DNA from 3 places in the Eubacterium sp. CAG:156 genome. Region 3 is predicted to be linked to each of the others. Evidence: predicted binding sites of a transcription regulator. Region 3 holds the regulator's gene; each other region holds the start of a gene.
The links. The regulator HrcA, encoded in region 3, represses chaperone genes, less so after heat shock. The targets are predictions, from matches to a motif close to TGTTAGCACTCNNNNNNNNNGAGTGCTAACA.
Positions count from the first base shown of each region.

Region 1: a site for HrcA is predicted at 6,348-6,378, ahead of groES (co-chaperone GroES). Genes of this name have one in related genera too.
Region 2: a site for HrcA is predicted at 4,634-4,664, ahead of htpG (molecular chaperone HtpG). Genes of this name have one in related genera too.

Region 1 is NZ_FR878179.1:15,095-25,863, forward strand. It holds gene ABMA45_RS08780 (glutamine--tRNA ligase/YqeY domain fusion protein) at 1-735, shown strand, start outside; gene ABMA45_RS08785 (DUF6062 family protein) at 897-1,613, shown strand; gene ABMA45_RS08790 (VOC family protein) at 1,697-1,816, shown strand; gene ABMA45_RS08795 (hypothetical protein) at 1,813-1,893, shown strand; gene ABMA45_RS08800 (LOG family protein) at 1,920-2,456, shown strand; gene ABMA45_RS08805 (diaminopimelate dehydrogenase) at 2,742-3,728, shown strand; gene ABMA45_RS08810 (hypothetical protein) at 3,898-5,073, opposite strand; gene ABMA45_RS08815 (DNA-3-methyladenine glycosylase family protein) at 5,387-6,298, shown strand; gene groES (co-chaperone GroES) at 6,402-6,686, shown strand; gene groL (chaperonin GroEL) at 6,735-8,354, shown strand; gene ABMA45_RS08830 (hypothetical protein) at 8,506-9,291, shown strand; gene ABMA45_RS08835 (response regulator transcription factor) at 9,416-10,108, shown strand; gene ABMA45_RS08840 (sensor histidine kinase) at 10,120-10,769, shown strand, end outside.
Region 2 is NZ_FR878115.1:1,690-12,458, reverse strand. It holds gene argH (argininosuccinate lyase) at 1-863, opposite strand, end outside; gene ABMA45_RS00575 (tRNA dihydrouridine synthase) at 1,391-2,326, shown strand; gene htpG (molecular chaperone HtpG) at 2,482-4,482, opposite strand; gene ABMA45_RS00565 (DUF5721 family protein) at 4,717-5,208, opposite strand; gene ABMA45_RS00560 (SHOCT domain-containing protein) at 5,448-6,662, shown strand; gene ABMA45_RS00555 (hypothetical protein) at 6,695-8,101, shown strand; tRNA gene ABMA45_RS00550 (tRNA-Thr) at 8,154-8,226, opposite strand; gene ABMA45_RS00545 (hypothetical protein) at 8,445-9,023, shown strand; gene ABMA45_RS00540 (hypothetical protein) at 9,134-9,502, shown strand; gene asd (aspartate-semialdehyde dehydrogenase) at 9,577-10,662, shown strand.
Region 3 is NZ_FR878166.1:24,559-35,327, forward strand. It holds gene dnaK (molecular chaperone DnaK) at 1-1,672, opposite strand, end outside; gene grpE (nucleotide exchange factor GrpE) at 1,759-2,400, opposite strand; gene hrcA (heat-inducible transcriptional repressor HrcA) at 2,414-3,454, opposite strand; gene hemW (radical SAM family heme chaperone HemW) at 3,878-5,236, opposite strand; gene lepA (translation elongation factor 4) at 5,296-7,110, opposite strand; gene ABMA45_RS07355 (Gfo/Idh/MocA family protein) at 7,523-8,494, opposite strand; gene rpiA (ribose 5-phosphate isomerase A) at 8,557-9,213, opposite strand; gene ABMA45_RS07365 (MurR/RpiR family transcriptional regulator) at 9,319-10,170, opposite strand; gene ABMA45_RS07370 (HAD family hydrolase) at 10,536-10,769, shown strand, end outside.

The sequences.
Region 1 (10,769 bases), on a different contig from region 3:
GAACTTTGTGGTATATCAAAGAGCAATAGTTCAGTTGATTATGCAATGTTAGAATATTGTATTAGAGAAGATTTAAAGACTAAGAAACCAAGAATGATGGCTGTATTAGATCCAATTAAGCTTGTAATTGACAATTATCCGGAAGACCAGGTTGAATGGTTTGATGTAGTTAATAACATTGAAAATGAAGAATTAGGAAGTAGAAAAGTTCCATTCTGTAAAGAACTATATATTGAAAGAGAAGACTTTATGGAAGAACCACCTAAGAAATATTTCAGATTGTTCCCGGGAAATGAAGTAAGACTTATGCATTCTTATTTTGTAAAATGTGTAGATTACGAAAAGGATGAAAATGGTAATGTTACTGTAGTGCATTGTACTTATGATCCGGAAACAAGAAGTGGTAATAACTTTACAGCACGTAAGGTCAAAGGAACAATTCATTGGGTATCAGCAAGACATGCTATTGAAGCTGAAGTAAGATTATATGAAAATATAGTTGATGAAGAAAAAGGAAAACTTAATGAAGATGGTTCTCTTAACCTTAATCCAAATTCACTTACAGTATTGAAGAAATGCTATTTGGAACAGGGACTTGCTGATGCAGAGCCTGAAGATAAATTCCAGTTTGTAAGACAGGGTTATTTCTGTGCAGATATTAAAGATTATACAAAAGAAAAACCGGTATATAACAGAATAGTTTCATTAAAGAGTTCTTTTAAATTACCTAAATAGAGCCAATAAAAGGTTGAGGAGGAGAAATCCTTTTCAACCTTTTATTAGTTTTAATTAAACAAAGAGAATTAACTTAAATTATATAAACAGACTTAGTTTAAATTATTCGCTATGAATTAATATAAAAATGTAAACAGATTAAAAAATGGAGAGAAGGAAGAATGGAAGAAAAATTATATACAATACCTGTAATGGATGCATTTAAGGTAGATTGTGAGTGCCCATTATGCAAAATGAGAGATGATATAGAAAACGATAATATAGCATTTGCCATGGGACCAAGTTACATGGAGGACTATATTAGATTTGAAACTGATGAAAAAGGTTATTGTTCCAGACATATAAAAAAATTATACGAATACAATAACAGATTAGGACTTGCTCTAATAATGGAAACACATTTAAAGAATGTAAAAAAGCAGGTTGATACGCTGTCTAAGGAGAAATCTTCAGGTGGATTATTTAAAAAGAAAGAAAAGAAGCCAATAACTGAATATCTGGATAAATTAAATGGAAGTTGTTTCGTGTGCGACCGTTTAAATGATACATTTGACAGATATGTTGCCACGATACTTTATTTATGGAAAAAAGAAGATAAAGATTTTTTAGAATTATATAAGAATTGTAAAGGATTTTGCTTTGAGCATTTAAATGCTTTACTTAAATATGCTGATAAAGAATTATCGGGAAATAAATTTGACGAATTTAATAAAATGACTATAGATATATTTGAACAAAATCTAGATAGAACAATTGAGGATGTAGAATGGTTTATAAAAAAATTTGATTATAGATATAAAGATGAACCATGGAAAAATTCAAAGGATGCATTAGTAAGAACAATGTACAAAACAAACGGTGTTACGGATGAAGAATGAAATAAATATAATTCTTTTACTTGTTATGAGGTAGTGAAAAATAATATAATAAAATAAGACTAATATGTATAGGAGTCGTTTTTATGAAATTAAGGAATGTTTTAATTGTTGTTAATGATATAGAAAAATCAATAATGTTATATCATGAATTATTTGGATTGGATGTAATACTAGATAATGATGGAAAATTAATAAACTTATGACAAATAGTTGGAGACAAAAAGTTATAAGATTTTATGATTTAGATGGAAACTTAATTGAAGTTGGGACAGAAGTTTAGAATTAAATTACGAAAGAGGTATTGAAATGAATATTACAGTTTATCTTGGGGCATCAGACGGAAATGATAAAACATTTAAAAGGGCAATTAAAGAATTGGGAACATGGATTGGAATAAGTGGCAACACACTTGTGTATGGTGGATCTAAAACAGGACTTATGGGAAAACTTGCAGACAGTGTATTAAATGCAGGGGGTAAAGTTATAGGAGTTGAACCACAATTTTTTATAGATGCAAAAGTTCAACATGAGGGATTAACCGAATTATTTATTACAAAAGATATGTCAGAAAGAAGAACTAAAATGATAGAATTAGGAGATGTATTTGTGACTTTTCCAGGTGGTACGGGTACTCTGGAAGAAGTGTCTGAAGTTATGTGTAAAATTTCAATGAAACAGCTTAATAATCCTTGTATTTTATATAATTTGGATGGATATTATAGCAGTTTAAAAGAATTGTTAAATCATATGATTGAAAAAGAATTTTCGTCTAAACAAAGACAGGAAGGAATTTTTTTCGCAGACAATTTAGAGGATATAAAGCAAATAGTAAATAATATATAAAAAATATATAAGCCTAAGAAGTGTATTTATTTTCATTGTGAATTAAATACACTTCTTTTTTGGCAATCTAGCTTTAGTATGGAAAAAACATGCAGTATTTAGCAAGGCATCAAAAGTATTCTTGAAAAAATTAAAGAATTATAGAAAATATACTATAAAGTATTGTCAAATCTGTGGAAAAATTCTATAATTTTTTGTGGCGAAAACTTACAATATGTCAATTAAAGAAGACTAATGATTGCAAGTGCTGATTAAGTAAAATATATATTAACGAAGGAGACTGAAATGAAAACAAGAATTGGTATTTTAGGTTATGGAAACCTGGGAAAAGGTGTAGAATGTGCAGTTAAAGAAGCTAATGATATGGAATTAGTTGCTGTATTTACAAGAAGAAATCCTAAGAATGTAACTATTTTAACAGAAAATGTTCCGGTATGTCATATTGATGAAGTTGCAGACTGGAAAGATAAGATAGATGTTATGATTTTATGTGGCGGTAGTGCTACAGATCTTCCTGTACAGACTCCACAGTTTGCTTCAATGTTTAACGTAATTGATAGTTTTGATACTCATGCAAGAATACCTGAACATTTTGCGGCAGTTGATAAGGCAGCAAAAGAAGCTGGAAAAATAGCAGTTATTTCAGTAGGTTGGGATCCTGGAATGTTCTCGCTTAACAGAGTTTATGCAAATGCAATTCTTCCAGATGGAAAAGATTATACATTCTGGGGAAAAGGTGTTAGTCAGGGACATTCAGATGCAATTCGTAGAATTAAAGGCGTTAAGAATGCAAAGCAGTATACAATTCCTGTAGAAAGTGCTTTAGAAAGAGTTAGATCGGGCGAAAATCCGGAACTTACAACAAGAGATAAGCATGAAAGAGAATGTTTTGTTGTATTAGAAGAAGGTGCAGATGCCGCTGCAGTTGAAAAAGAAATCAAGGAAATGCCAAATTATTTCTCAGATTACAATACAACAGTTCATTTCATTAGCGAAGAAGAATTAGAAAAGAATCATAGCGGAATGGCACATGGTGGATTTGTAATCCGTTCAGGAAAAACAGGAATGAATAAAGAACATAATCATATTATTGAATATAGTTTAAAATTAGATTCAAATCCTGAATTTACTACAAGTGTTTTAATTGCATATGCAAGAGCTGCTAAGCGTCTTTATGATGAAGGACAGAAAGGTTGTAAGACAGTATTAGATATTGCACCTGCATATTTAAGCGAAATGAGTGGAGAAGAATTAAGAGCTCATTTATTGTAAAATATATTTGTACAAACTGCGAAATTTACTTTTTCGGTTTTACTATGTAAAAAATCTCCCTAGATTGGGAGATTTTTTTATGAGCCCAAATTAATAAAAGGAGCCAATTGAGATGATACTTCTTATCCATACCGGAAATATCATACTGTAATGGCTCCTTTTATATTATTTAGATTTCATCAAGTTCATCATCTAAGAAATCAGTATCTTCCTTAGATGTGTTATCACCGCTCTTATCGGATGACTTTTTTAAAAAAGAGAAATGCTCTTCAACAATATCAGAATCTTTTCCACTATCATATTCATTACTATCTAAAGAATCATTATTTACTTCGATATTATCAAATGTATCATCGTTTAATTCGTCATCAAGTTCATTAAATTCATCAGGTTCTGTAGCAGCCTGATTTTCTGAGGTATTATCTGAAATACTGCTTTTATTATCAAGCTCATCATCGGTAATATTAGATTCAGTATCATATTCTTCATCGTCAGTTAGACTTGATTCGGTATTATGTTCCGTAACATTTGGTACAGATTCTTCTTCAAATATGTCTGTGCCTTCTTCAGAAATATTTGTATCTTCAAATGAATCATCGTCCTGCTTTATATCATCAATGTCTTCGAAAATATGATTTTCTTCAGAAGGTATGTCATTGTTATCAAATGTTTCGTCATTAAATGAAGAAGCATCATCTTCCTCTAATTTGACAGATGAAACAAAATCATCGTTTTCAGAGTAATTTTCATCAAAGCCGTTATTTAAATCGTCAGATTCATCAACAAAGTCATCATCTAATGATTCAAAATCATCAATGTCACTATAATCTGTATCAACAAAATCATTTTCACTATTATAATTCTTTACTTTATCAATAACTTCAGATGTTTTATCCTTTGCAAAATCAACGGCATCATTGAATAAATCTTTAGCGTTGTCAATTCTTTCTTCACCAACAAAATCTGTGATTTTGTCTTTTGCATCACTTGCTTTATCTTTAGCAAAAGTAGCAGCATCAGTTACTTTTTTTACAGCAGAATTATATTTTTCTTCGCCAACAGCATCTACAATTTTTTCTTTAGCAGAATCAGCAGCTTCTAATACTTTATCAGCAGCATTATTAGCCATTGATTTAGCTTTGTTAGAATTAAATGTAATTGTTATTTTCTGAGTCCCATTTTTGTTAGAATTTGTTTTAATATCAAAAATCTTTTCGTCATCAAAGTCTTCAAAAATATCATCTTCAGTATATTTTTCCTCTTTGCGCTTCTTTAAATAAGATACCCCTCCAACAGCAGCGCCAATAACAGCGGCTGAACCAACTAATTTTTTAAAAAATCCCATAATACAGTCTCCTTTCGTTGCCAACATTTTAATATAATTATATAACTATTTTAGACTAAAATAAAGGAGAAATACATTAAATAATGTAAAGAAATTATGACAATTTTAATATTATTTATTAAATAAATAAGGACATAATGTCATAAGTTATTGTGTGAGTAAAAAGTGAGTAAAAATAAACTCATGTATATTACATATGCTAAAAAATAGAATGTAATAAATTTACATAAATATCTATATTGAATATGAATAATAAAAATGATACTCTACCTATTAGATTAGTTAAATATTCGTAAGAAAAGAGGAAAAACAAATGAAAATTACAGAGAATGGAAAAAATACTCTAATAAATGAACTTAAAGATTTTGATTTGGAACAGACATTAGAATGTGGTCAGTGTTTTAGATTTTATAAGTTAGATAAAGAAGAATATGTTATTGTTGCAAAAAATAAAATGCTTCATATAAAACAAGATGAAAATCAACTTATATTTTATAATACTTCAAAGGAAGATGTAGAAAAAATATGGACTAATTATTTTGATTTAGATAGAGATTATGATGAAATTAAATCATATTTGTTAAAGAAGGATAATAAATTAGAAAGTGCAATTAAAGAAAATTATGGAGTTAGAATTTTAAATCAGGATTTCCATGAAGTGCTAATATCTTTTATTATTTCACAAAACAAACAAATACCTCAAATCAAGCAGATTGTAAAAAGAATAAGTGAACAATATGGTGAATATCTTGGTGAGGTAAATGGTGAAAAATACTATAGTTTCCCAAATCCTGAAAAGTTAGGGAAAATAACAGAAGAAGCATTTAGGGAAATGAAGTCCGGATTTAGGGCACCTTATTTATATGATGCATCACAAAAGCTTGCTTTGGGTGAAATAAATGAAGAATTATTTGCAAATCTAAATGAAGAAGATGGAAGAGAATTATTAAAGTCAATAAAGGGAGTGGGAGATAAAGTTGCAAACTGTGTTTTGCTATTTGGACTTGGATATAGAAATGCATTTCCTATTGATGTTTGGATTAAACGTATAATGGAAGCCATTTATTTTGGAAAAGAGACAAGTAAAGAGGAAATACAAAAATTCGCATCTAATCATTATGGTGAGTATGGAGGCTATGCACAGCAGTATTTATTTTGCTTTGGAAGAAATGGTAAAATTGGAACGAATACAGATAAAAAGAAGAAAAGTAACAATAAAAAATAAAAATAAGGGGTTGCATATTTGAAATAATTGATATATTATTAGGTTATTGGGTTAGCACTCAAAAAGAAAGAGTGCTAACAAGCTGAAAAGGAGGTAGTTTTAAATGAAATTAGTACCATTAGGAGACAGAGTAGTATTGAAACAGGCTGAACCTGAAGAAAAGACACAGTCAGGAATTATTTTGACAACACAGTCACAGGAAAAACCACAACAGGCAGAAGTAATTGCTGTAGGTCCCGGTGGAGTTGTAGACGGTAAAGAAGTAACAATGCAGGTTAAAGCCGGAGATAAAGTAATATATTCAAAATATGCAGGAAATGAAGTTAAATTAGATGGCGAGGAATATATTATAGTTAGACAGAACGATATTTTAGCTGTAGTTGAATAGCTTTAATATCATACTTATAAATTGGAAATTTGAATGGAGGTTATAAAAATGGCTAAAGAAATTAAATTTGGAGCAGATGCCAGAGTTGCGTTAGAAGCTGGAGTAAATCAGTTGGCAAATACAGTAAAAGTAACACTTGGACCTAAAGGAAGAAATGTTGTTTTAGATAAATCATATGGTGCACCACTTATTACTAATGATGGTGTAACAATTGCTAAAGAAGTTGAATTAGAAGATGCATTTGAAAATATGGGTGCACAGTTGGTTAGAGAAGTAGCTACTAAGACAAATGATGTTGCAGGTGATGGAACAACAACAGCTACAGTTTTAGCACAGGCTATGATTAATGCAGGAATGAAAAATTTAGCTGCAGGTGCTAACCCAATTATTTTAAGAAAGGGTATGCAGAAAGCTACAGATGAAGCTGTTAAGGCAATTTCAGAAATGAGTAGTAAGGTTACAGGTAAGGAACAGATTGCTAAAGTAGCTGCAATTTCAGCTGGAGATGAAGAAGTCGGAGAAATGGTTGCAGATGCAATGGAAAAAGTTTCTAACGATGGTGTAATCACAATTGAAGAATCAAAGACAATGAAAACTGAGCTTGACCTTGTTGAAGGTATGCAGTTTGACAGAGGATATATTTCAGCATATATGGCAACAGATATGGAAAAGATGGAAGCAAACCTTGATAATCCATATATTTTAATAACAGATAAGAAGATTTCAAATATTCAGGAAATTCTTCCAATTCTTGAACAGATTGTACAGAGCGGCTCAAAACTTTTAATTATTGCTGAAGATGTAGAAGGTGAAGCTCTTACAACATTAATTGTTAATAAACTTCGTGGAACATTTAACGTGGTTGCAGTTAAGGCTCCTGGATACGGTGACAGAAGAAAAGAAATGTTAAAAGATATTGCAATTCTTACAGGTGGTCAGGTTATTTCAGAAGAATTAGGCTTATCACTTGCTGAAACTAAGATTGAAGACCTTGGTCGTGCTAAATCAGTTAAGGTTCAGAAAGAAAATACAATTATCGTTGATGGCGAAGGAAATTCTGAAGAAATTCAGGGAAGAATCGCTCAGATTAAAGCTCAGCTAGCTGAAACAACATCTGATTTTGATAAAGAAAAATTACAGGAAAGACTTGCTAAGATGGCAGGTGGAGTTGCAGTTATCAGAGTTGGTGCTGCTACAGAACCTGAAATGCAGGAAAAGAAACTTCGTATGGAAGATGCTTTAAATGCTACAAGAGCTGCTGTAGAAGAAGGAATTATTTCAGGTGGTGGTTCTGCATATATTCATGCATCAAAGAAAGTTGCTAAATTAGTTGATACATTAGAAGGCGATGAAAAGACAGGCGGACAGATTATTCTTAAAGCTCTTGAAGCACCATTATTTACAATTGCACAGAATGCCGGACTTGAAGGTTCAGTTATCGTAAATAAAGTACGCGAATCAGAACCTGGAAACGGATTTGATGCATACAATGAAAAATATGTACAGATGGTTGATGCCGGAATCCTTGACCCTGCAAAGGTTACAAGAAGTGCATTACAGAATGCAACAAGTGTTGCAAGTACATTATTAACAACAGAATCGGTTGTTGCAAATATAAAGGAAGATGCACCGGCTATGCCTGCAAATCCGGGAATGGGAATGATGTAGGCATCAAAGTGGGGAGATTTTAACCCTACATCAATTTAACAAAATTATATATAGATATATTTTAAAGAAGTGCTGACAGACATGTAAATGTTTTGTCAGCGCTTTTTTGATAAAAAATACTACAATTTTGACCACAATATTAAAATATGCTATGATATTTGAATACTTAAAAATTTATGAAAAGGGTTTAGAAATAAAAACAATAAGAAATTATGGAGGGAAAACAAAATCATCTTCATATTTAAATAATGCAATCAGTGTTCCTGATAAGCCGGGAGTTTCAATTACTAATGCATGTTCAGTTGTGCTAAGTGGTAAGGGTGGAATTGATAATGTTGTAAATAATGCAGGTGCTTATGCTCTATTCTCAGGAGATATAAGCAGAGTTATGTCTTATTGCAATGGTAATGCAGTTGCTGAACCAAGATTACAGAAATTCATTACTATGACAACAGTAAACGGTGTGCCAAAAAAGAAAGTGTATACAGGTAAAAATATTACATTTAAAAATATTGAAATCACATATAGAGATGTAACTTTAAGAGAAGGCATTGATTATACAATAACATATAAAAATAACAAAAAAATCGGTAAAGCCACAGTTAAAATTAATGGAATAGGTATTTACAATGGAACACAGAATGTTACATTTAATATTGTTCCTGCAAAAGCAAATATTAAGGCAAAAGGCTTGAAGAACAAAATTAATGTAAAATTATCGAAGATTAAAGGTACATCAGGTTTTGAAATAGTATATTCTTTAAAGAAAAATTTCAAGAAAAAACATATAGTAACATGTAAGAAAAATAAATATACAATCAAGAAACTTGCAGGCAAAAAAACATATTATGTAAAAGCCAGAGCTTTTAAGAAGAATAATAAAAAGAAAATTTATGGAAACTTTAGCAAGACTATAAAGGTAAAAGTAAAAGCGTAGAAGTAAACAAAACTAGTACTTAGAATTTAATCATAATTAAATCTTAAGAAATTGAGTGACGGAATTTAAAAAACATTAGATATTCTATAATCAAATAGAATGTGTTTTAGAAAAGGAGCAGAAAATGTACAACATATTAGTATGTGATGATGACAAAGAAATCGTAGAAGCGATTGATATTTATTTATCAAAAGAAGGTTATAATGTAATTAAGGCTTACGATGGATTAGATGCAATTGAAAAATTGAAGTCAAACGAGGTACAGCTTCTATTAATTGATGTAATGATGCCTAAGCTTGATGGATTAAGAGCTACTTTAAAAATCAGAGAAAACAGTAGTATACCTATTATTATTTTATCTGCTAAATCAGAAGATTCAGATAAAGTAGTAGGACTTGATGTGGGAGCGGATGATTATATTACAAAGCCGTTTAATCCGTTAGAGTTGGTTGCCAGAGTTAAATCACAGATACGAAGATATACACAGTTTGGAAATATAGCCGAAAAGAAAAGCAATACATATGTTGTTGGAGGCCTTGAGATTGACGACGACAGAAAAATGGTTACGGTTGATGGTGAACCTGTAAAAGTAACACCATATGAATATAACATTTTGCTTCTGCTTATCAAGAATCCGGGAAGGGTTTATACAATTGAGCAGATATATGAAAGTGTTTGGAATGAACCTGCAATTTCTGCTGACAACACTGTAGCTGTTCACATAAGACACATTCGAGAAAAGATAGAGATTAATCCAAAAGAACCAAGATATTTAAAAGTAGTTTGGGGTTTAGGATATAAAATCGAAAAAATGTAGGAGTGTACCTTATGAAAAAATGGAAAACAATTTTTAATGTTTTAATTGCCATAGGAATTGTGGGAATATGTTATTCTTCTATGTACTTCGAGTTTAACGATAAAACTATAATGTCCAGAAATGAGGCAATGAGAAATTACAATAATATTGTTGAATCATCATTTTCAGCATTGTTATCAGATGTTGGAAATATTGCAACATATTATGATAAATATGGTAAAGATGAAAATGCGGTATTGCCTAACTCCAGTTATACTATAAAGCAATTGATTGAAATGTATGATAAACAGGATATTTCATCAGAGTATAATATGGGTGACTATTATGGAAATAGTGATTATTATGATAATGGCAGATATGAAGACGACAATAATGCATATAGTGATTATTTAGAGTATTCAAGTGATTATAATTTACAGGATTTTATGGATAGAAATCCTGAATATAGTTCAACTGAAAGTAAAGCAATTTTTAATTTCTTTTGTGATTATTCACTGTATAAATATTCGAGTAAGTATATGAATAATATAGATTCAAATGTATCGTACAAGATTTCGTATACCGATGTAGATGGGCAGCATATAGAATATAATACACAGGATGCCGAGAAGATTCTTACATCAAATGAATATAAAGAATATTTTTTGTATGACCAGTTGAA
Region 2 (10,769 bases), on a different contig from region 3:
GCAATATCAGGATTCTTCTTCTGAGGCATAATACTTGAGCCTGTACTATAAGAATCATCAATATTTACAAATCTATATTCGTTAGAATTCCATATAATAATTTCTTCACAGAATCTGCTTAAATGCATCATGATTGTAGATAAAGCAGACATTAATTCAATTACATAATCTCTGTCAGAAACAGAATCCATACTATTTAATGTTGGACCATCAAAATTAAGCAAAGAAGCAGTATATTCACGATCAAGAGGATATGTTGTTCCTGCTAATGCACCAGCACCTAAAGGACAATAATTCATACGGCCATAAATATCTGTTAATCTGCTACGGTCTCTTTTAAACATTTCAAAATATGCTCCAAAGTGATGAGCTAAAGTTACAGGCTGAGCTTTCTGCAAATGAGTAAATCCAGGCATAAAAGTTTCAGTGTTTTCTTCCATAACTTTCATTATGGACTGAAGCAAAGTTTTTAATAATGAGTCAAGCTCAACAACTTCGTCACGAACATATAATTTCATGTCTAATGCAACCTGGTCGTTACGGCTTCTTCCTGTGTGTAATTTCTTACCAGGCTCGCCAATTCTTTCAATAAGATGAGCTTCAACAAAACTATGAATATCTTCATGTTCAGGAGTAAACTCTAAATGTCCGTTTTCGATATCCGTTAAAATGCTATTTAATCCGTTAATAATTGCAACTTTATCTGATTCTTCAATAATACCCTGCTTTGCAAGCATAGTAACATGGGCAATGCTACCTTGAATATCCTGTTTATAAAATTTCTGGTCAAATGATAATGACGCATTAAAATTATGTACTAATTTATTTGTTTCTTTTGTGAAACGGCCTCCCCATAATTTCATATGTAATTCCTCATTTCTTTTTTTGTATTTACATCTTACAAATATATTACAATAAACAAATTGATGAAATTCTTTTTGGTATAAACAAATTTCTGAATCGCTTTTGTTATATATTGCACTAAGACATCTTAAAAATTATAGCATTATAACAGTAGTTTTTCAAATATATATTTGTAGAGTAGATGTTTTGAAGCTATGCATATAATAATGTATTTTAATTAAAATTTATATTTTGAAAGTTATTACATAATTTTACAAATGAATTAAATTTAATAAAGCAAAAATATAACAACATATAAAAACATAGAAAAGTAAAATATAACAACAAATAAAACAAAATCGATACAATATAATAAGGACTTTTTTATGTGCACATATTTACATAATCATATAGAAATTATTATTTGAAAATATTCTGCAATATAATATAATGGTTCGTGGATTAAAAAATTAAATTAATGTTAGGATTAAAGCAGCTTCGTGTATTATGCATATAAAGTCCTGGCATTGAGATAAAAGGAAGAAAAATGAAATTATATTTAGCACCATTAGAAGGAATAACAGGATACATATATAGAAATGCCTTAGCAGCAGTATTTGAACAACCAGATAAATTTTTTGCACCGTTTATAGGTACAAGTCAGAATAAAAAATTTTCTAATAAAGAAGTAAGAGATATAAATCCGCAAAATAATAAAATAAATGTTTTGATTCCTCAGCTTATGACAAAACAGACAGATCAGGCACTTAGTGCAATGAGTAAATTAAAAGATTACGGATATACAGAGGTTAATATAAATGCAGGCTGCCCGTCAGGAACAGTAGTATCAAAAGGACGTGGTTCAGGCCTTTTGAAAAATCTTGAAGATTTAGATATTTTGCTTGATAAAATGGTAAATGAGTCAGGGATGGAAATATCAGTAAAGACGCGAATCGGAATGTATGAGCCGGAAGAATTTTATGAAATACTCGAAATATATAATAAATATAATTTAAAGGAATTAATCATACATCCAAGAGTGAGAGAAGATTTTTATAATAACACTCCTAATTTAGAAGTGTTTGAGTATGCCTATAAAAACAGCAAAAATAAACTTTGTTACAATGGTGATGTGAACAGCGTAGATGATTATAATAAAATTACAAAACGATTTCCAAACATAGACAGTGTAATGATTGGTCGAGGAGCAATTACTAATCCAAATATTTTTTCTGAAATACGAGGTGGTGAGAGAGTCACTAAAGAAAAATTGTATAGATTTAATGAAATTATATATAATGATTATAAAGAAGTAATGAGCGGTGATAGAAATCTTTTATTTAAGATGAAAGAAGCATGGAGATATATGTCACCACTATTTGAGAATTATGAAAAGAATTGGAAACGAATCAAGAAAGCAAATGATTTAAAACATTTTAATAGTGCTATAGAAGAAATGTTTAACTGTGATATTATAAATTAGATAGTATCGAATAGTTATAAAAATGGACACTTGAATTGATACACCATCAATTTTTTATCTGACTTTTGATGGTAGTACAAAATAAGTGCCCATTTTTTATTAGAGAAGAAGTGAACTGTAAACTATTTAACAATTATACATATTCTCAAATAATATTATTTAGTTATGATTTCAAGAATCTTGTTGCTTCTTTCGATAAAAGCTGTCATTGATTCCGGATTAAGAGGTGTATGACTAATCATTGCAAGGTCGTATAACTGCTTGCAAATTAAATCAGTATTTTCTCCCTCAGGATTATCAATGATATATTTAACAAGGTTGTTGTTTGAATTAAGAACAAGAGTTTCACCTGCACCACCAAACATTGAAGGATCCATTCCTGCCATTCCGTACATCTTCATCATGTCCTGCATACGACGGCTTTCTTCTGATAAAGTAATCATAGAAGAAATAGAAGAATCTTTCATCTTTTCAACCTTAACATCAAGAGTATCTCTGTTTAAAGATTTCTTAAATGTTTCAGTTAGTTTGTCAGTCATTTCTTTTAATTCATCTTCATTAACTTCTTCTTTGAAAGTATTTGTTAATTCAGCATCAATACGAACAAACTTTACATTTTCATTTTTTTGCTCTAATTGTGTTATAAATGGCTGGTCGATAGCATCTTTCAAAATAACAACATCTATATTTTCGTTTCTATACATATTAATGTACTGACTTTGCTGAACAGGGTCAGTTGTATAGAAGATTGTGTTTTCGTGAGCTTCTTTATTTTTTTCTAAGCATTCTTTAAATGTAAGGAATTTATCGTCAATATTTTTAAATAAAACATAGTCAGACATCTTCTCACAGAATTTTTCATCTTTAAGGCATCCATATTTAATGAATGGTGAAATGTCATCCCAGTATTTTTCGTAATTTTCTTTATCTGTTTTGCACATTCCTGAAAGCTTATCAGCAACCTTCTTAGTAATGTAATCTGAAATCTTCTTAACGAATCCATCGTTCTGAAGAGCACTTCTTGATACGTTAAGTGGAAGGTCAGGACAATCGATTACACCCTTTAATACCATTAAAAATTCAGGAATAACTTCTTTAATGTTATCAGCAATAAATACCTGATTGTTATATAATTTGATAACACCTTCTACAGATTCGAATTCAGTATTAATCTTAGGGAAGTAAAGAATACCCTTTAAGTTAAATGGATAATCCATATTCAAATGAATCCAGAATAAAGGTTCCTTGTAATCCATAAATACTTCATGATAGAACTGCCTGTATTCTTCTTCACTACATTCATTTGGATGTTTTGTCCAAAGTGGAACAGGATTACTAATGCTCTTTGGTCTTTTAAGGATTTTAGCTTTAGTAGTAGCAGGAGAAACCTCTACAACCTCTTTAGTTCCATCTTCATTTTCTTTTTCTTCAGTTTTAGCTTCTTCAACAATAGTTTCAATTACTGTATCTTTGTCAGTTACTTCTGATTCAGGAATTGTATCATATTCTGGTTCAGCGTTTGGGTTAGAAAGGAATATTTCAACGGGCATAAAAGAGCAGTACTTGTGAATGATTTCACGTGCTTTGAACTCATTTGCAAATTCTAAGCTATCATCATTTAAATATAAAGTAATCTTTGTACCTCTGTCTGTTTTATCGCAGTCATCCATAGAAAATTCGAGACCATTTTCACATTCCCATTTTACTGCCTTAGAACCTTCTTTATAAGAAAGAGACTCAATAGTAACTCTATCTGCAACCATAAAAGCAGAATAGAAACCTAAACCAAAATGACCGATAATCTGATCTTCATTAGTTTTGTCTTTATACTGTTCAAGGAAAGCTTCGGCACCTGAAAAAGCAATCTGATTGATGTATTCATCAATTTCCTCAGCTGTCATACCGATACCATTATCAATAAATGTTAATGTTTTGTCATTTGCATTAGCTATAACCTGAACTTTAAGTTCGCTTTCTTCATCATCTTTAAATTCGTACTCTCCGATAAGAGATAATTTTTTTAATTTTGTAATTGCATCGCAACCATTAGAAATAAGTTCTCTGAAAAAGATATCGTGGTCAGAGTATAACCATTTCTTTATAATTGGGAAAATATTTTCACTGTTAATAGATAAACTACCTTTTGTAGCTGCCATATATATCACTCCTTTATATAAATCTATTAGTGTTTGCAAATACTATTTCTTTTTATTTTATCAATTTTTACAATTCCGAAGTATTTGCATTCACCATAATTTTTACGCTTGATATATATTTTAGACAGGTCAAATGTAAAAGTCAAGAGAAAATTAGCACTCGATAAAAAAGAGTGCTAATAAATGCGCGAGAAGATGTGTTTATGAGTTTTAAAATTGTATTGAATTTATAATTTATTCGATTTCAAGTTCGAAATGCTGATTTAGTAAAGTAGTAATTTGTTTATCCCAGAATTTATCAATGGACTTGTCCATTGTAAATATACTTAAGGAGGTACCTGTAATAACATTTAACTTGTTGTTTTCATAATTAATATGTATGTACATTCCTAAAACCTGCGAAGCTTCAATGTTAGTATCAACAGAAGTTAACATTTTTTCAATATAAGAATTAGGAAGTTTTAATGTGATTTTAAATTTTAATGGAGCGTTTTTCCCTTTGATAATTTCAAAACATATATGTCTGATACTTCCCCATGAGATGAAATCGTCTTCAGGTTCTTCAAGTTCATTTTTTTTAATAAAATCTTTGTTAATACGCCCGTCAACAGAGAAAGTGTTGATTGTTGTTAATTCTAATTCGCTTACCAACATATAGTCAAATGTATCTTTTATAAAAATTGCGTTCATAAATTCGTTTTTACTAATCACATTAATTGCTATCATGCAAATTCTCCTTTATTTTGCTACTAAAAGTCTGTACTTGTTACTATAGCAAATATGGATGCAAACGGCAATTAAAATTGACTTTTAAGGTTACAAATGATATAAATAAAGCAGTTGTATTGGGGTTTATTTTTCTGTAAAATGAATATAAATATTAAAATGGAATACGAAATATTCTATTTAAAGGGAAGAGATGAATAAATAAAGATACAAAATAATAACACGAAAGGAACGGAAAAATGGGTTTTATTAAAGGAGCAATTGATGCAGTAGGTGGAACATTTGCAGATCAGTGGTTAGATTATTTTACACCACCGACAAATTTAGGCGCGGGAGCAGTTATATATAAGGCTGTTCTTTCAGAAACAAATAGAGGAAGAGGTTCAAATACTAAAGGTTCAGTAGGAATTATTTCAAATGGTTCAAAGGTGATAGTACCTGAAGGAACTGCACTTATAACGTTACAGGATGGTGCAATCACAGCTTGCATATGTGAGCCGGGAGAATATCTTTTTAAATCAGATGACGCAAATGCAAAGTCTTTTTTTGCAGGCGATTCTATAATTGAATCAGTTTTAAAACAGTCTTGGGAAAGATTTAAATTTGGTGGTGAACCTTCAGCACAGCAGTTGGCTGTATATGTTAATATGAAGGAAATCCCTAATAACAGATTTGGAACACAGTCAGAAATATATTGGGATGATGCATATTTGGGAACCCAGGCAGGAGCAATGACACGAGGAACTTATACAATGAAGATTGTAGACCCAATATTATTTGTAAAGAATTTTGTGCCAGCTACATATTTATTGCCAAATAATGAAGTATTTGATTTTGCGGATATGGATAATCCGGCAGGAGAACAGTTATTTAATGAAGTTGTTGGAAGTCTTTCAGCAGCATTTTCCAAATATACAAATGACCCTGAGCGTGGAAACAGAATGTCAAAGATTCAGGCAGACCAGCTTGGCTTTGCAAAGACTCTTTCTGAAGTCGTAGAGGATGCATATCAGTGGAGAAGTGACAGAGGTTTGGAAATTGTTAAAGTTGCAATCCAGACAGTTGAATATGACGAGGATACAAAGGCATTACTTAGTGATGTAAGAAAAGCAGATGCATTAGCAGGAAACAGAGGTGCATCATTTATGCAACAGTCAGTAGCAAGAGGATTCCAGGCTGCAGGTGAAAATCCAAATGGTGGAGCATCAGGAATGGCATTTATGGGAATGGGAATGAACGCCGTTGGTGGAATGATGAATAATCAGTTTGGACAACAGAATATGAATATGGGACAACAAAATATGCAGCAGAATATGAATATGGGACAGAATGCAGGTCAGCCGGCACAGGAAGATCCATATGAAAAATTAAAGAAAACAAAAGCACTTTTAGATGCAGGAATTATTTCGCAGGAAGAATTTGATGCATTAAAAGCAAAACTTTTAGGACTTTAATTTATATGAATTTGTGAAAGATGGAGGGTCTTATGTCGGAAAACGAACAGATAAAATGTGAAAAATGTGGCTCAACTGACATATCGCAAAATCCTAAAACAGGAAAATTAAGATGTAATTATTGTAGATATGAATTTGAACCTGAAAAATCAGAAGAAATCGTTACGGATGCAGGAAAACTAGAGGGAGAACATGTAAACAAAGGAGCAGAGGATATTACTGCAGGTGAAGATATAGTTACCTTAAAGTGTTCAAGTTGTGGAGCAGAAGTTGTTATAGATACAAGAGAAACAACACAGGCAAGATGTCATTGGTGTCGTAATACACTTTCAGTTAACAGCAAAGTGGCAAATGGAGCAGTACCGGATGTTGTTTTACCTTTTAGAATAACAAAAGACGAGGCAAAATCATCTATAGAAAACTTTGTCGGTAAAAGAAAGTTTTTTGCAAATAAGCAGTTTAAAAACGAATTTTCAATAGAAAATGTTATGGGTGTATATTTCCCTTATATGATTGTTGATGCAAATGAACATGTTGAACTTTCAGGAGAAGCTGAAAAAGAAGTAAAACAGTACAAAAAGGATTCTAAAGATTCCGTTACATATTATGATGCTCAGGGATATGACATAGAAAGAGAATTTGATATAGCAATAAATGGACTTACAATTGAAGCAAGCAGAGAACGAATAGACAACGCTTCGTCTATACAGACTAACAATATTGTTAATTCAATTATGCCATTTGATACAGAAAATTGTGTTAAATTTGATTCTAATTATCTAAGAGGGTATACATCTGAAAAGAGAGATATGAACGTGAAAGATATAGAACCACTGGCTACAAAACAGATTCATGATATATCACGAATTGCAGCTAAGACAACAACGAAGAAATACAACAGAGGCGTACGCTGGGATGTAGAAAATTATGAAAATAATGGTATAAACTGGAATGCCTCATATTTGCCGGTATGGTTATATAGTTATCTCGAAAAGAAAAATGAAAAAGAAAGGTTACATTATGTAGCTGTAAACGGTAGAACCGGAGAAACCATGGGAAGTGTACCGATTGATATTTCTAGGTTATTGTTAGTATCATTTATCGTTGAAATAATTAGTTTTGTAATATTTGCACTATGGAATATGAATGCAGAGGATAGTGACTTTAGTTGGATTGTTTTATTAGCAGGTATAGCATTTTACATTATTAACTTTATGCGTTATAGAAATAGTGATGCAAGACATAATCATGAAACCGAAACGAACTATAAGATTAGTAATTTGATTCAAAAGGACAATAAACAGTCAAGAGTTAAAAAAGGTCTTACGGAATCTGATATTTCAGGAAGAAATGACAGTCGTTTAGAGGGCGTAACAAATTATGGAGACGTATTAGGTGATATAACCGATATGGGTAAAGAGTTAATAAAAAAATTATAAATGAAACTTATAAAGGCTATTAGATAATAGTAAATCTAATAGCCTTTTAATCAGCTCCTGACGGGATTCGAACCCGTGGCCTACGCATTACGAGTGCGTCGCTCTACCAACTGAGCCACAGAAGCGTGTCACACCTATATATAATACAAAATGATAAAATTGTTGTCAATTAATTATTAGATTAAATCTTAAATACGTGAACTAATTATTTACATTTCATTGTAAAGTGGTTATAATAACCGTATTGTCGGAAAGAAGAACTTTTTGACATCTTAAAAGTTAATTGTTAATATTTTTGTTGGCATTAATATTTAATCAGATTTAATGATTGTTAGGAGAGTCAATGACAAAAAAATATAAACCATACAGAACAGCGAATAACAGGGACATTTATAAAAAGTATGATAATAAACGTAACAGACTTGAAAATCCACAGAAATATGACAATGTCAAATTGTTTGGATTCCGCTCAGGAAAGTCTTATAAGATGATTCCGGCATTGTTATATTATGTATTAGTTATTTCATATGTGTTATTTAGTTTATATGGAGAATTTACATCACTTAAATTTGAACCACTAGATGTTGTTTTAGAGATATTTAAATATGTATTTATTCTCGTTGCAGTATTAAGTCCGGCATTATTTTTGTCAGATTTTAAATATATAGATAACATTCCGGTATTTAGAAAACATAATCCTGTTTCAGGGTTTATAGGTATTTTAGTTGTTATACTTTTATGCTATGGAATTATGCAGGTAGAAATATATTGTATGAGCGATACATATAAAACATCAGTACAAAAATATGATGAAGAATACCGGAAAAAGTTAGAAGAAAGACAAAAACAGTTAGAAGATGAATCGCTTCTTAACGAAGAAACATTGACTGTGGAAGAAACAACTGTTTCCATAGAAAAATAATCTGATATTAGGAAAAATGAGCAAAATTCATTTGCTATAAAAAAGTTTCCCATAATCGGCATCTGACTTAATTGAGAAACAAGACATATAATTGTAGGAGAAATGACAATATGAAAAAAAGAAGTAGTATAGTACTTGTTTGCGTAATAGTAATAGTAATTGCGTTAGCAGGAATAGTTGGATTTAATTCTTTAAAAGAAAGTGAAAGCAATAACGAGAAAGTTACAACGACTGAAGTTATCACAAAAAATACTGATAAAGAGAAAGAAACAACTACTGAACAGGAAACAGCAAAGATTAATAACAATGGTAATGGAAATAATTCAGCTGAAGATATATTCTTTGATGGAGATAAAGATGGTTCATCAAATGATACAAAAAATGATTCTTCAGATGATGTATTAAATGATAATAGTAACAAGAGTAATTCTACAGATGCAGATTCTAACAGTGATGATGATTGGTCAGATTTATACTAAATAAATAATACATCTGATTGTTCATAATATATGGGTGGATTAATCACCAAAAATAAAAAAAATGGAGAGGTCATATGGAAAAGAAATTAAAGGTTGGCGTTTTAGGCGCAACAGGAATGGTAGGACAGAGATTTATAACTTTACTTGCAGATCATCCTTGGTATGAAGTTACAACATTAGCTGCAAGCCCTCGTTCAGCAGGAAAAACATACGAAGAAGCTGTAGGCGATAGATGGAAAATGACAACACCTATGCCTGAAAAAGTTAAGAACATGATTGTACACAATGTAAATGAAGTAGAAGCAGTAGCTTCAACAGTTGACTTTGTATTTAGTGCAGTTGATATGTCAAAGGATGAAATTAAGGCTATAGAAGAAGCTTACGCTAAAACAGAAACACCTGTAGTTTCAAATAATAGTGCACATAGATGGACACCTGATGTACCAATGGTTGTTCCTGAAATTAATCCTGAACATTATGAAGTTATTAAATACCAGAAAGAAAGACTTGGTACAAAGAGAGGGTTTGTTGCAGTTAAACCTAACTGCTCAATTCAGAGTTATGCACCTGTTCTTACAGCTTGGAAAGAATTTGAACCTACAGAAGTAGTAGCAACAACATATCAGGCAATTTCGGGCGCAGGAAAAACATTTAAGGATTGGCCTGAAATGGTAGGAAATATCATTCCATTTATTGGTGGTGAAGAAGAAAAATCAGAACAGGAACCACTTAGACTTTGGGGAAAAGTTGAAGATGGTGTTATTAAAAAGGCAACAACTCCTGTAATAACAACTCAGTGTATCAGAGTACCGGTTCTTGATGGACATACAGCAGCAGTATTTGTTAAGTTTGCTAAGAAACCTACAAAGGAACAATTAATTGAAAAATTAAGAAACTTCAGTGGTCTTCCACAGAAACTTGATCTTCCAAGTGCTCCAAAGCAGTTTATCCAGTATTTAGAAGAAGACAACAGACCACAGGTTTCATTAGATGTAAACTTTGAAAATGGTATGGGAATTTCAGTAGGTAGATTAAGAGAAGATACAGTATATGATTATAAATTTGTAGGATTATCTCACAATACTTTAAGAGGTGCAGCAGGCGGAGCAGTTCTTTCAGCAGAACTTCTTACAGCACAGGGATATATTACAGCAAAATAATTAATCAAATAATTAATTTGAATTTTAAAGCAGATGGTGTCAATGATGCCATCTGCTTTTATATGCACCTAATGAATCTACAAAGGATACTCGACAGATTTGACGTA
Region 3 (10,769 bases):
TGTTCTGGTCATCTGTAATTTCAGCAATTACAGCCTTTAATGCATCGATGTCAGCCTGAACTGCTGCCTTATCATTTGCATCAATCTTATCACCAACTTCATTCAAAGCATTTTCTGTCTGGAATACCATTGAATCAGCTTCATTCTTAGCATCAATGCCTTCCTTACGTTTCTTATCCTGTGCTTCAAATTCAGCAGCTTCTTTTACAGCCTTATCGATATCTTCATCAGACATATTTGAACCTGCTGTAATTGTAATGTGCTGTTCTTTTCCTGTTCCTAAATCCTTAGCTGAAACATTTACGATACCATTTGCATCAATATCAAATGTAACTTCAATCTGTGGAACACCTCTCTTTGCTGGTGGGATTCCATCAAGTCTGAACTGTCCAAGGCTCTTGTTATCTCTTGCGAACTGTCTTTCACCCTGTACTACGTTGATATCAACGGCTGTCTGGTTATCTGTTGCTGTTGAGAATGTCTGGCTCTTCTTTGTAGGAATTGTTGTATTTCTTTCAATTAATCTTGTTGCGATACCACCCATTGTTTCAATTGATAATGAAAGTGGAGTAACATCAAGAAGTAAGATTTCGCCTGCGCCTGCATCACCTGCAAGTTTACCACCCTGAATTGATGCACCGATTGCTACACATTCATCAGGATTCAAACTCTTAGATGGTTCATGACCTGTAAGCTGTTTAACCTTATCCTGTACTGCAGGGATTCTTGTTGAACCACCAACTAATAATACCTTTCCAAGTTCAGCTGCTGTAATTCCGGCATCTCTTAATGCATTCTGTACAGGAACTGCTGTTCTTTCAACTAATGCTCTTGTTAATTCATCAAATTTAGCTCTTGTAAGAGTTAAATCAAAATGCTGTGGTCCTTCAGCTGTTACTGTAATGTAAGGGATGTTAATGTTTGTCTGTGTTGCTGAAGAAAGTTCCTTCTTAGCTTTTTCTGCTGCTTCTTTAATTCTCTGAAGTGCCATCTTATCTGTTGTAAGGTCTACACCTGTCTTTGTCTTGAAGTCAGAAATCATATAATTTGTAATTGCTTCATCAAAGTCATCACCACCAAGTCTGTTATCACCTGAAGTTGATAATACTTCGATTACACCATCACCAATTTCGATAATAGATACATCAAATGTACCACCACCTAAATCGTATACCATAATCTTCTGTTCTTTTTCATTATCAAGACCATAAGCTAATGCTGCAGCTGTTGGCTCGTTGATAATTCTCTTTACATCAAGTCCTGCAATCTTACCTGCATCTTTTGTTGCCTGTCTCTGTGCATCATTGAAGTAAGCAGGTACTGTAATAACAGCTTCTGATACCTTTTCACCTAAGTAAGCTTCAGCATCACCTTTTAACTTCTGAAGAATCATTGCTGAAATTTCCTGTGGTGTATATTTCTTATCATCAATTGCTACTTTGTAATCTGTTCCCATATGTCTCTTAATTGAAGAGATTGTCTTGTCAGCGTTTGTAACTGCCTGACGTTTAGCTGTTTCACCAACTAATCTTTCACCTGATTTTGCAAATGCTACTACTGATGGAGTTGTTCTAACACCTTCTGCATTTGTAATAACTGTAGGTTTTCCACCTTCCATAACTGCTACACATGAATTTGTAGTTCCTAAGTCAATACCAATAATCTTTCCCATGATATATTTCCTCCTAAATTGATAATTTTCTTATTTCTCGGTTTTCCGAGTTCAAATATATGTTAAATAATTTCTTATTTGTAAAATTAATTAGCTACCTTAACCATGCTATGTCTTATAACACTGTCTCTATATTTATAGCCTTTCTGGAATTCCTCAACAACAACATTTTCTTCTAATTCGTCATTGTCTTCATGCATTACTGCATTGTGTAATTCCGGATCAAACTGTTGGCCTTTAGCTTCAATGACTGTAACTCCCATTTCTTCAAATGCTGTCATCAACTGCTTATATATTAAATTCATTCCCTGACCTGTTGGTGATTTTTGTTCTTCTTCTGATAATGCTGCGATACCTCTTTCAAAGTTATCCACAATCGGAAGAAGTTTTTCAATAATTGATCTTGCACCAACTTCAAACATTGCTGATTTTTCTTTTTCGCTACGGTTTCTATAGTTTTGGAATTCAGCCATAAGTCTTTGATGTTTATCAGTTAACTCTTCTATCTGCTGGTCTTTCTTATCTTTCTTTCCAAATATTTTTTTCTTTTCTTTTTTGTCTGAAGAATTTTTATCTTCTGCTTCTTTTTTGTCTTTATCTTCTTTAGTATCTTCTGTTGTTTCTTTTTCAGTTTCTACTGTTTCATTTGTATCTTCTACTGTTTCTTCTTCAGTTTCAGATTTTTCTACCTTTTCTTCTTCAGGCATATCGTTAATATTCTTTTCCATTGGACCTTCCTTTCTATTCGTCTTCCTTCTTGAAAGCATCGCTTAACTGGCCCTTAACTGTTCTTAATGTCTCTACAACTTTCTCATAATCCATTCGCTTCGGACCTATAACTCCGATGGTACCTTTAATGCCATCTTCTAATTCATAAGTTGCTGTTACAACACTACAATCCTTCATTCCTTCTACCGGAGTTTCTTCACCGATATAAACCTGAATTCCTGTTTCATTATCATTTACCAAATTGGTTAATGGCTTCTTTTCTTCAAATGTTGAAAGCAACAAACTTGCATTCTCGTTACTGCTTAATTCAGGATACTTCAAAATATTCGTTGCACCTGATGTATAAATCTTCATCTGTGCTTCTGATGCAATGGCTTCTGTAATTGCCTGTAACACATCTGTTACTAATTCTTTATGTTCACCTGCATTAGATGTAAGTGTTGAAATAACAGCTATGTTAATCTGCTCAACTGCTAATCCTGCAAGACTTGTATTGAGTGCCACATTAAGTCTCAAAACCATTTCTTCATTAATCTGGTCTTTAACTTTTATAATCTTGTTTACTACTCTGTTTCTTCCCGAAACAACAATACATAAAATCTGATTGTCATCCATAAGTGACAACTGAATGAATTTTATCTTATCTTCGTTATCCCTTGATGTTGAAATCATTGTTGCATAATTAGTATTGGTTGCAAGCATCTTCGCCATATTCTGAAGAAGGGTTTCAACCTTATCAACCTTTTCAAATAAAAGGTTTTCTCTTTCAGTTACTTTCTTTTCTCTGTTGTCTAATTCCTGAACTTTTTCTTTCATTAAATCGTCAACATAAAGTCTGTAACCTTTATCTGTAGGAATTCGTCCTGCTGATGTATGAGGCTGAACTATATATCCCATCTCTTCTAAGTCAGCCATCTCATTACGAATGGTTGCTGAACTTAAGTTAAGATCTGTATACTTAGAAATGGTTCTTGAACCAACGGGCTCGCCTGTTTCCAAATAGTTACGAATGACTGCCTGTAATATTTTTACTTTTCTCTCTGTCAGTTCCATATTCCATCTCCTTTCTACTTTATTAGCACTCGTTAGTTTTGAGTGCTAACATCTTTCATAAATTAAAATAGCACCCACCATATTATTTGTCAACATTTTTGCAAAAAAAATTATAGAAACTTTTGTAAATAATTTGTGAACATAGAAAAATAGCACAAACCTTAAGGATGTATATAATATCGAAAGAACGCTTTCGCTGCTTGCAATTAAAAATGTATATAATATCGAAAGAACGCTTTCGCTGCTTGCCACTCGTAGCAGTTCTAATGTTCCACCATATGGTCTGACATTAGAACCTTCGGTTCTAGTCATTCCATATGATGGAACATTGAACCGACGGCGGCAAATGCTCTTTCGGTATTATATACATCTATCTGGTTTGTGCTATGATTTTTATTAGTATTAAATAGAATATTTTCCATATTATAATAAAAACTCTGATAATACTACATTGCTTACATCAATTCCTCTTTCGGTAAGTTTTATATTGTCGTTTTCGGTTTTCAATAATTTCTCCTGTGTGAGTTTTTCTAAGACATTACCGTATACGTTTTCTATTTTCTTATTAAAAAGTGTTTCAAATTTAGTTTTGTTTACTCCTTCCATCATTCTAAGGCCTAAAAACATAAATTCTTCCATCTGATCATTTTTAGAGAGTCTTTCAATATTTTTATGAATTGAACCCAATCTGTTATAACCAGTATCAAAGTCTGTATCATTATCACTTTCCTTTTGATAAATTTTTTCTTTGAATACAGATTCATCTTCTCTTGATTGTTGATTATTATTTTCAAATTCATAATCATTTTCATCTTCAAATAAATAATCCATCATTTCTTCACTACCATATTGAAAAGCTGTCATTTCATCCATATTATCTTCGCAATTGTATATTTCATTTATGAAAGCAATGTACTTATTTAAATCTGAAATATTATTATATCGTTCATTTTCTAATAAAGAAGCTGCTCCTGTTCCAAAGCCAATATAATTTTTTCTCTGCCAATATCCTACGTTATGTCTGCATTCCATGCCTTCTTTACTATAATTTGATATTTCATATCTGTGATATCCATTTTCTTCTAAGATATTCTTTGTCATGTAATACATTTCACGCTCAGTATCTTCATCAGGAAGTATATCCTTTCCCTGCAATGCTGCTTCATTTACCCTGTCATACATTATCGTGCCCTCTTCTACTATAAGGCTATACGCCGATATGTGCTCTGGATTCAAGGCAACTACCTTTTCTAGAGTTTCTTTATATGATGAAATCGTTTGTCCCGGAAGTGCACTCATTAAGTCAATGTTAATATTGTCAAATCCACATTCCCTTGCTATTCGATAATTATCCAAAAACTCCTGCCATGTGTGTATTCTTCCAATGCTTTTTAATTCATCATCATTTGCTGACTGAAGTCCTATGCTTAATCTGTTCACTCCGGTTTTCTTGTAAACTTCTAATTTTTCTCTTGTCAAAGTGCCCGGATTACATTCTATCGTTATTTCTGTATTTTCATTTATATTTGCATATTTTTTTACTGCATTCATTATGCATTCAAATAAATGTGATTCCAATATAGAAGGGGTTCCTCCTCCAAAAAAGATTGAATCTACTTCATATCCATTCAAAATATTTTTTGACAATTCAATTTCTTTTATTAACGCATCCACATACTCCTCTTTAGTTTTGCAATCTGCCCTGTCGGAGAGAAAATCACAATAATCACATTTTTTTACGCAAAACGGAATATGGATATATATTTCTAAATGTTTGCTCATTTTTACCTCTCTTTTCAACTAATAAGGTCCCTCTGCCTGCTGCAAAGAGACCTTTTATATTAATCTTCGTCCAATTTGAGTACTGCCATAAATGCTTCCTGTGGTATTTCAACGTTACCAACCTGACGCATTCTCTTCTTTCCTTCTTTCTGTTTTTCAAGAAGTTTTTTCTTACGTGAAATATCGCCACCATAACATTTAGCTAAAACATCTTTTCGCATTGCCTTAACTGTTTCTCTCGCAATTACTTTACTTCCAACTGCTGCCTGAATTGGAATTTCAAATAACTGACGTGGTATTTCATTTTTAAGTTTCTCGCACATTTTTCTGCCTCGTTCATATGCTGTAACATCCGGAACTATAAATGAAAGTGCATCCACTTCTTCCTTATTAATAAGAATATCAAGTTTAACTAACTTAGCTGCTTCATATCCTTTCAATTCATAATCAAATGACGCATATCCTCTTGAGCGGGATTTAAGTGCATCAAAGAAATCATATATTATTTCATTTAACGGAATATCGTATTCGAGTAATGCTCTTGAACCTTCTACATATTCCATTCCTATATATGTTCCTCTTCTTTGCTGACATAATTCCATAATAGCACCGATAAATTCAGTTGTTACCATTATTTCCGCATGAACAATAGGTTCTTCCATATGCTCAATTTCACTTGGGTCAGGCAAATTAGAAGGATTTGTAAGTTCTATAACACTTCCATCATTTTTATATATTTTGTAAATAACACTAGGTGCAGTTGTAACTAAATCAAGATTGTACTCACGCTCAAGTCTTTCCTGTACAATTTCCAAATGAAGCAATCCTAAAAATCCGCATCTGAAGCCAAATCCTAATGCAAGTGATGTTTCAGGTTCATACTGCAAAGCTGCATCATTTAACTGTAATTTTTCAAGAGCATCTCTTAAATCAGGATATTTTGCTCCATCTGCCGGATAAAGTCCACAGTAAACCATAGGATTAACTTTTTTGTATCCGGGAAGTGGTTCTGCACAAGGATTATCTGCATTAGTAATAGTGTCACCTACTCGCGTATCTTTTACGTTTTTGATGCTGGCTGTAATATATCCAACCATGCCTGCACTAAGTTCATCACATGGAATAAACTGTCCTGCTCCAAAATATCCTACTTCAACTACATTTGCTGTTGCTCCCGTAGCCATCATTTTTATATTCATACCTGCTTTTACAACACCATGTTTTAAACGGCAAAAAACAATAACTCCCTTATACGCATCATATAAGCTGTCAAATATTAATGCCTGAAGTGGTGCGTCAACATCTCCCTGTGGTGCCGGTATTTTTTCCACTATCTGTTCTAATACTTCTTCTATATTTAATCCTGTTTTTGCTGAAATAAGTGGTGCATCATGAGCTTCAAGTCCGATTACATCTTCTATTTCATTTATAACTCTTTCAGGATCTGCACTAGGCAAATCTATCTTGTTGATAACAGGGAATACTTCCAAGTCATGATCAAGTGCCATATAAACATTTGCCAAAGTCTGTGCTTCTACACCCTGTGCTGCATCGACAACAAGGATTGCACCATCACATGCTGCAAGGCTTCGTGATACTTCATAGTTAAAATCGACATGTCCCGGTGTATCGATAAGGTTAAAAATGTATTCTTCTCCATCTTTTGCCTTATATACCGTTCTTACTGCCTGTGACTTAATCGTTATTCCACGTTCTCTCTCTAGTTCCATATTATCAAGAACCTGTGCCTGCATTTCTCTGCTTGTTAACAATCCTGTTTTTTCAATAATTCTATCTGCCAAAGTTGACTTTCCATGGTCAATATGGGCAATAATGCAAAAGTTTCTTATTTTACTCTGATCAATGTGAGCCACTGTTGTTCCTCCATGTTGTTTTATATTGGTTTCTTGTTTAATTATGTTCTATTTTAAATATAATGCATACTTTTCCACACTAACGCTCATTATAGCATATTATAAAACTATTTTCCATCGTGTTATTTCAGATAAACTATGTAATGAGGTTGGTAATTTTGAGTCAAGATATATATACGAAACACATGACGAATATGTTGTTCTTCATTTAGTTTCCCAGAACAACGGGATTACTTTTATTCCTGATAAATTTTATATGTCGAGACCTTACAATAATTTAAAAGCCACCTCATGCAACAATAGTATTCTTTAACGTAGAAAAGGTAAATAATCAAATATCTACTAAAAAAATATACTATCATAAGCATATAGTGGCTTTTAATCTATAACTTGTGGCATTACATAATTTTACTTATTCAAAATCGTAAACCATTCCCCACTGATTTCTAACTGAAGTAAGAGTTTCCATTACATCTCTTACGATCTGAAGATTTTCCTGTCCTGAATTATTATTAATATATTCTTCCATATCCATAACTTCATATTGAAGTGCTTTTTTCGTATCACCTTCGTCTATAACCTCAGTATGTCCGTCAGCAGTATATGTAATTGTTGCTTTTTGAGCTCTTGGATATTCATCTATCTGTATATATCCCTTTTCTCCTGAAATAACACCTCTTTTTGGTTGTTTTGCTCTCATTGTAAGTGCAATAACAGACATTTGCCCATCATTATTTTTTAAAATAATTCCACTTGTTTCATCAACTCCTGTTTCAAAATAATTTGCAGTAGTAAGAATAACATTTGGTTTGCTTTCCATAAAATATCTGGCAAATGATACTGCATATACTCCTATATCAAGCAATGCCCCACCTGCTAATGATTTTGAGAAAAATCTGTTATTTACATCATATTCCTTGCAGCTTCCAAAATTAACCTGCACCATTTTTACCTTTCCTATTTCACCATCTTCTATCATTTTCTTTATCTTCTTATATAAAGGCATGTGAAGAAGTGTCACGCCATCACATATAACTAAATTATTTTTCTTTGCCACCTTGACGCATTCTTCTAACTGTCTGCTGTTTACCGTAATTGCCTTTTCACAAAATACATGCTTTCCTGACTTTAATGATTTAAGCATCATTTCATAATGCATATTGTGTGGAGTCGCAATGTATACTATATGAATATTCTTATCTGATAGCATTTCATCTAAATCATTATATGCATGTTCTATTTTATATTCTTTGGCAAAATTTTCAGCCTTCTCAAGCGAACTTCCACACACTCCATAAACAGTTCCATCTACTGCCCACAAAGCCTCTGCCATTTCACTGCCAATCCATCCTGTACCAACTATTCCCCAGTTTAAATTACTCATGATTATCCTCCTAACTTAATATCCACATTTTTCAAATTGCTTTTGTATAACACCACAATCTTTTAATCTATTACACGAATGCCACTTTCTCCTGCAATTAATGCTTTTGACACTATATTATAAAATAATGATGTTTCTACTATGCCTGTTATGTGCTTTAATTTTTCATCTAATGCTTTTACATCCTGCCCTTTTTCAAAGTACGCATTCATAAGATAGTTTCCGTCATCACTTACTAAAGTTCCCATTTTCATTTCTGTTGAACGTTCTTCTACTTTTGCTCCCATTTCTTCTAATTTAGATTTAACATATTCTTTTGCACTTTTTATTACTTCCACTGCAACTGCATGTTCAAATGTTAACTCATCTGAATATTTTTCTTCATCCGCTAATATCACATAATCTTTTGCCATAACAGCTACTATTTTTTCTCTTGTAAAAATTCCGCCATCAGTCTTTAACGCATTAAGATTTTTGTCAATCTCATTGCATCCGTCAAACGCAATATCAATTTGTTTAACAAATTCTAACGGTAATACTTCTATTCCTGCTTTGACACATAAATTCATTGTATCTTCGCTAGGTGTAACTGCTTTAACTTTCTTATTTCCATTTTTTAGTTCTTCAATAAGAAAAGCTATTGTTCTTCCTCCACCAAGTCCTATAACCATTCCATCTTTAATCATTTCATAAGCTGCTTTTGCACATTTTTGTTTCATTTTATAATTCCTCCTGTTAATATGTATTGCCCCCTCCCTTCGGTCGGCGGCTATTCGTCGGAAACATTTATAGAAAATGAACTTCGTTCATTTTGTTTCCTCCTCTTATAATTTTTCATCTGCCATAAGATTTTCACATTTGCTTAATCTTTCATAACTTTTCTGCTGTCCTACTGTTAAAAACAAATATAGAATTTCTATAATTGTTGTTGCTGATACTCTTGAGAAATAAAACTCATTTAAGAATAATTTTTCTCTGGTAGCCGTCTGTATATGATAGTCTACCGTCTTTGCAATAGTCGAATCGGGATTATTTGTAATGCCAATGGTTGTTGCTCCATTTTCCTTTGCGGCCTCAACCATTTTCTGAACCTGCTTCGACTCTCCTGTGTTAGAAATTGCAATTAACACATCTTGCTCTTTTAAAGTCATAGAAAATGATAATTGAGTTTCCCATATGCTTCCTGCCATAGAGCGGATTCCAATTTCATTAAACTTATATGCGCCATCTAAAGCTACAGGAATCGTATTTCCTACTGCAACAAACTGTACAATTCCCGCATTCTGTATGCTTTCAAGAATCTTATCAAATTCTTTTGTATCTATTAACGAAATGGTCTGCTTCATTTCTTCTATTTTATTTGCCAAAATATTTTGTAATGACTGTCCGATATCTTCTCTTGTAATATCATTAGAAACCGGTATGTTGTTATCACCTTCAACAATTTCTCTAACCAGTGCAATCTTTAAATGGTGAAATCCGTCCACGTCACACTTTTTACAAAATCGTGAAACACTTGCTACACTTGTTCCACTATTCTTAGCTAATTCTGAAATTGTCATATTTACAACTTCTTTATAATTGCTAAGTATGTAATTTCCTATCTTTTTTTCCTGTTCAAAAAACGAGTCATATAATCTGTTTATATTTTCAATTACCGAAATATTTTTTTTCATCTTATTCCCTTTCGTGAAAATCATTTTCATATCTTTATAATACATAATAATTATTTTCACGTCAATGTCTTTTATGAAAATTATTTTCTTGATTTCTTTTCTTATGAAAGATTTATTTTCCTACCACGTTTATTAATTTTTGTAAGACTAAAATCCACTTTGCCCACTTTAAAATGGGAATAATTTTTTCACTTCACATTTATTAATTTTTTAATAAATATTTTGACCTAATTAAATTTTTATTTTATGATTTATTTTAGATGTGATGAAAGTATCATAATATGCCTCAGAACTTGTAACATCTATGCCTTTATCACTATCATTTAAGTATTCGATTATTTTTATTATGAATTGGAGCATTATATATGATTATTTGTAAAAATAGAGAACTAAAGACCAAAACTAAACTTGTTATTTTTGATATGGACGGGCTGCTTTTTGATACGGAAAAGTTGTTTATGGAAACTCAGGCTCCTATATTAGAAAAATACGGTTATAAACAAAGAAAAGAAAATTATGTAAAAACATTAGGTATTGCCGGAGAGAATCTCAAACGTACTCTTTATGATATTTACGGTTCTGATTATCCTGATGAGATA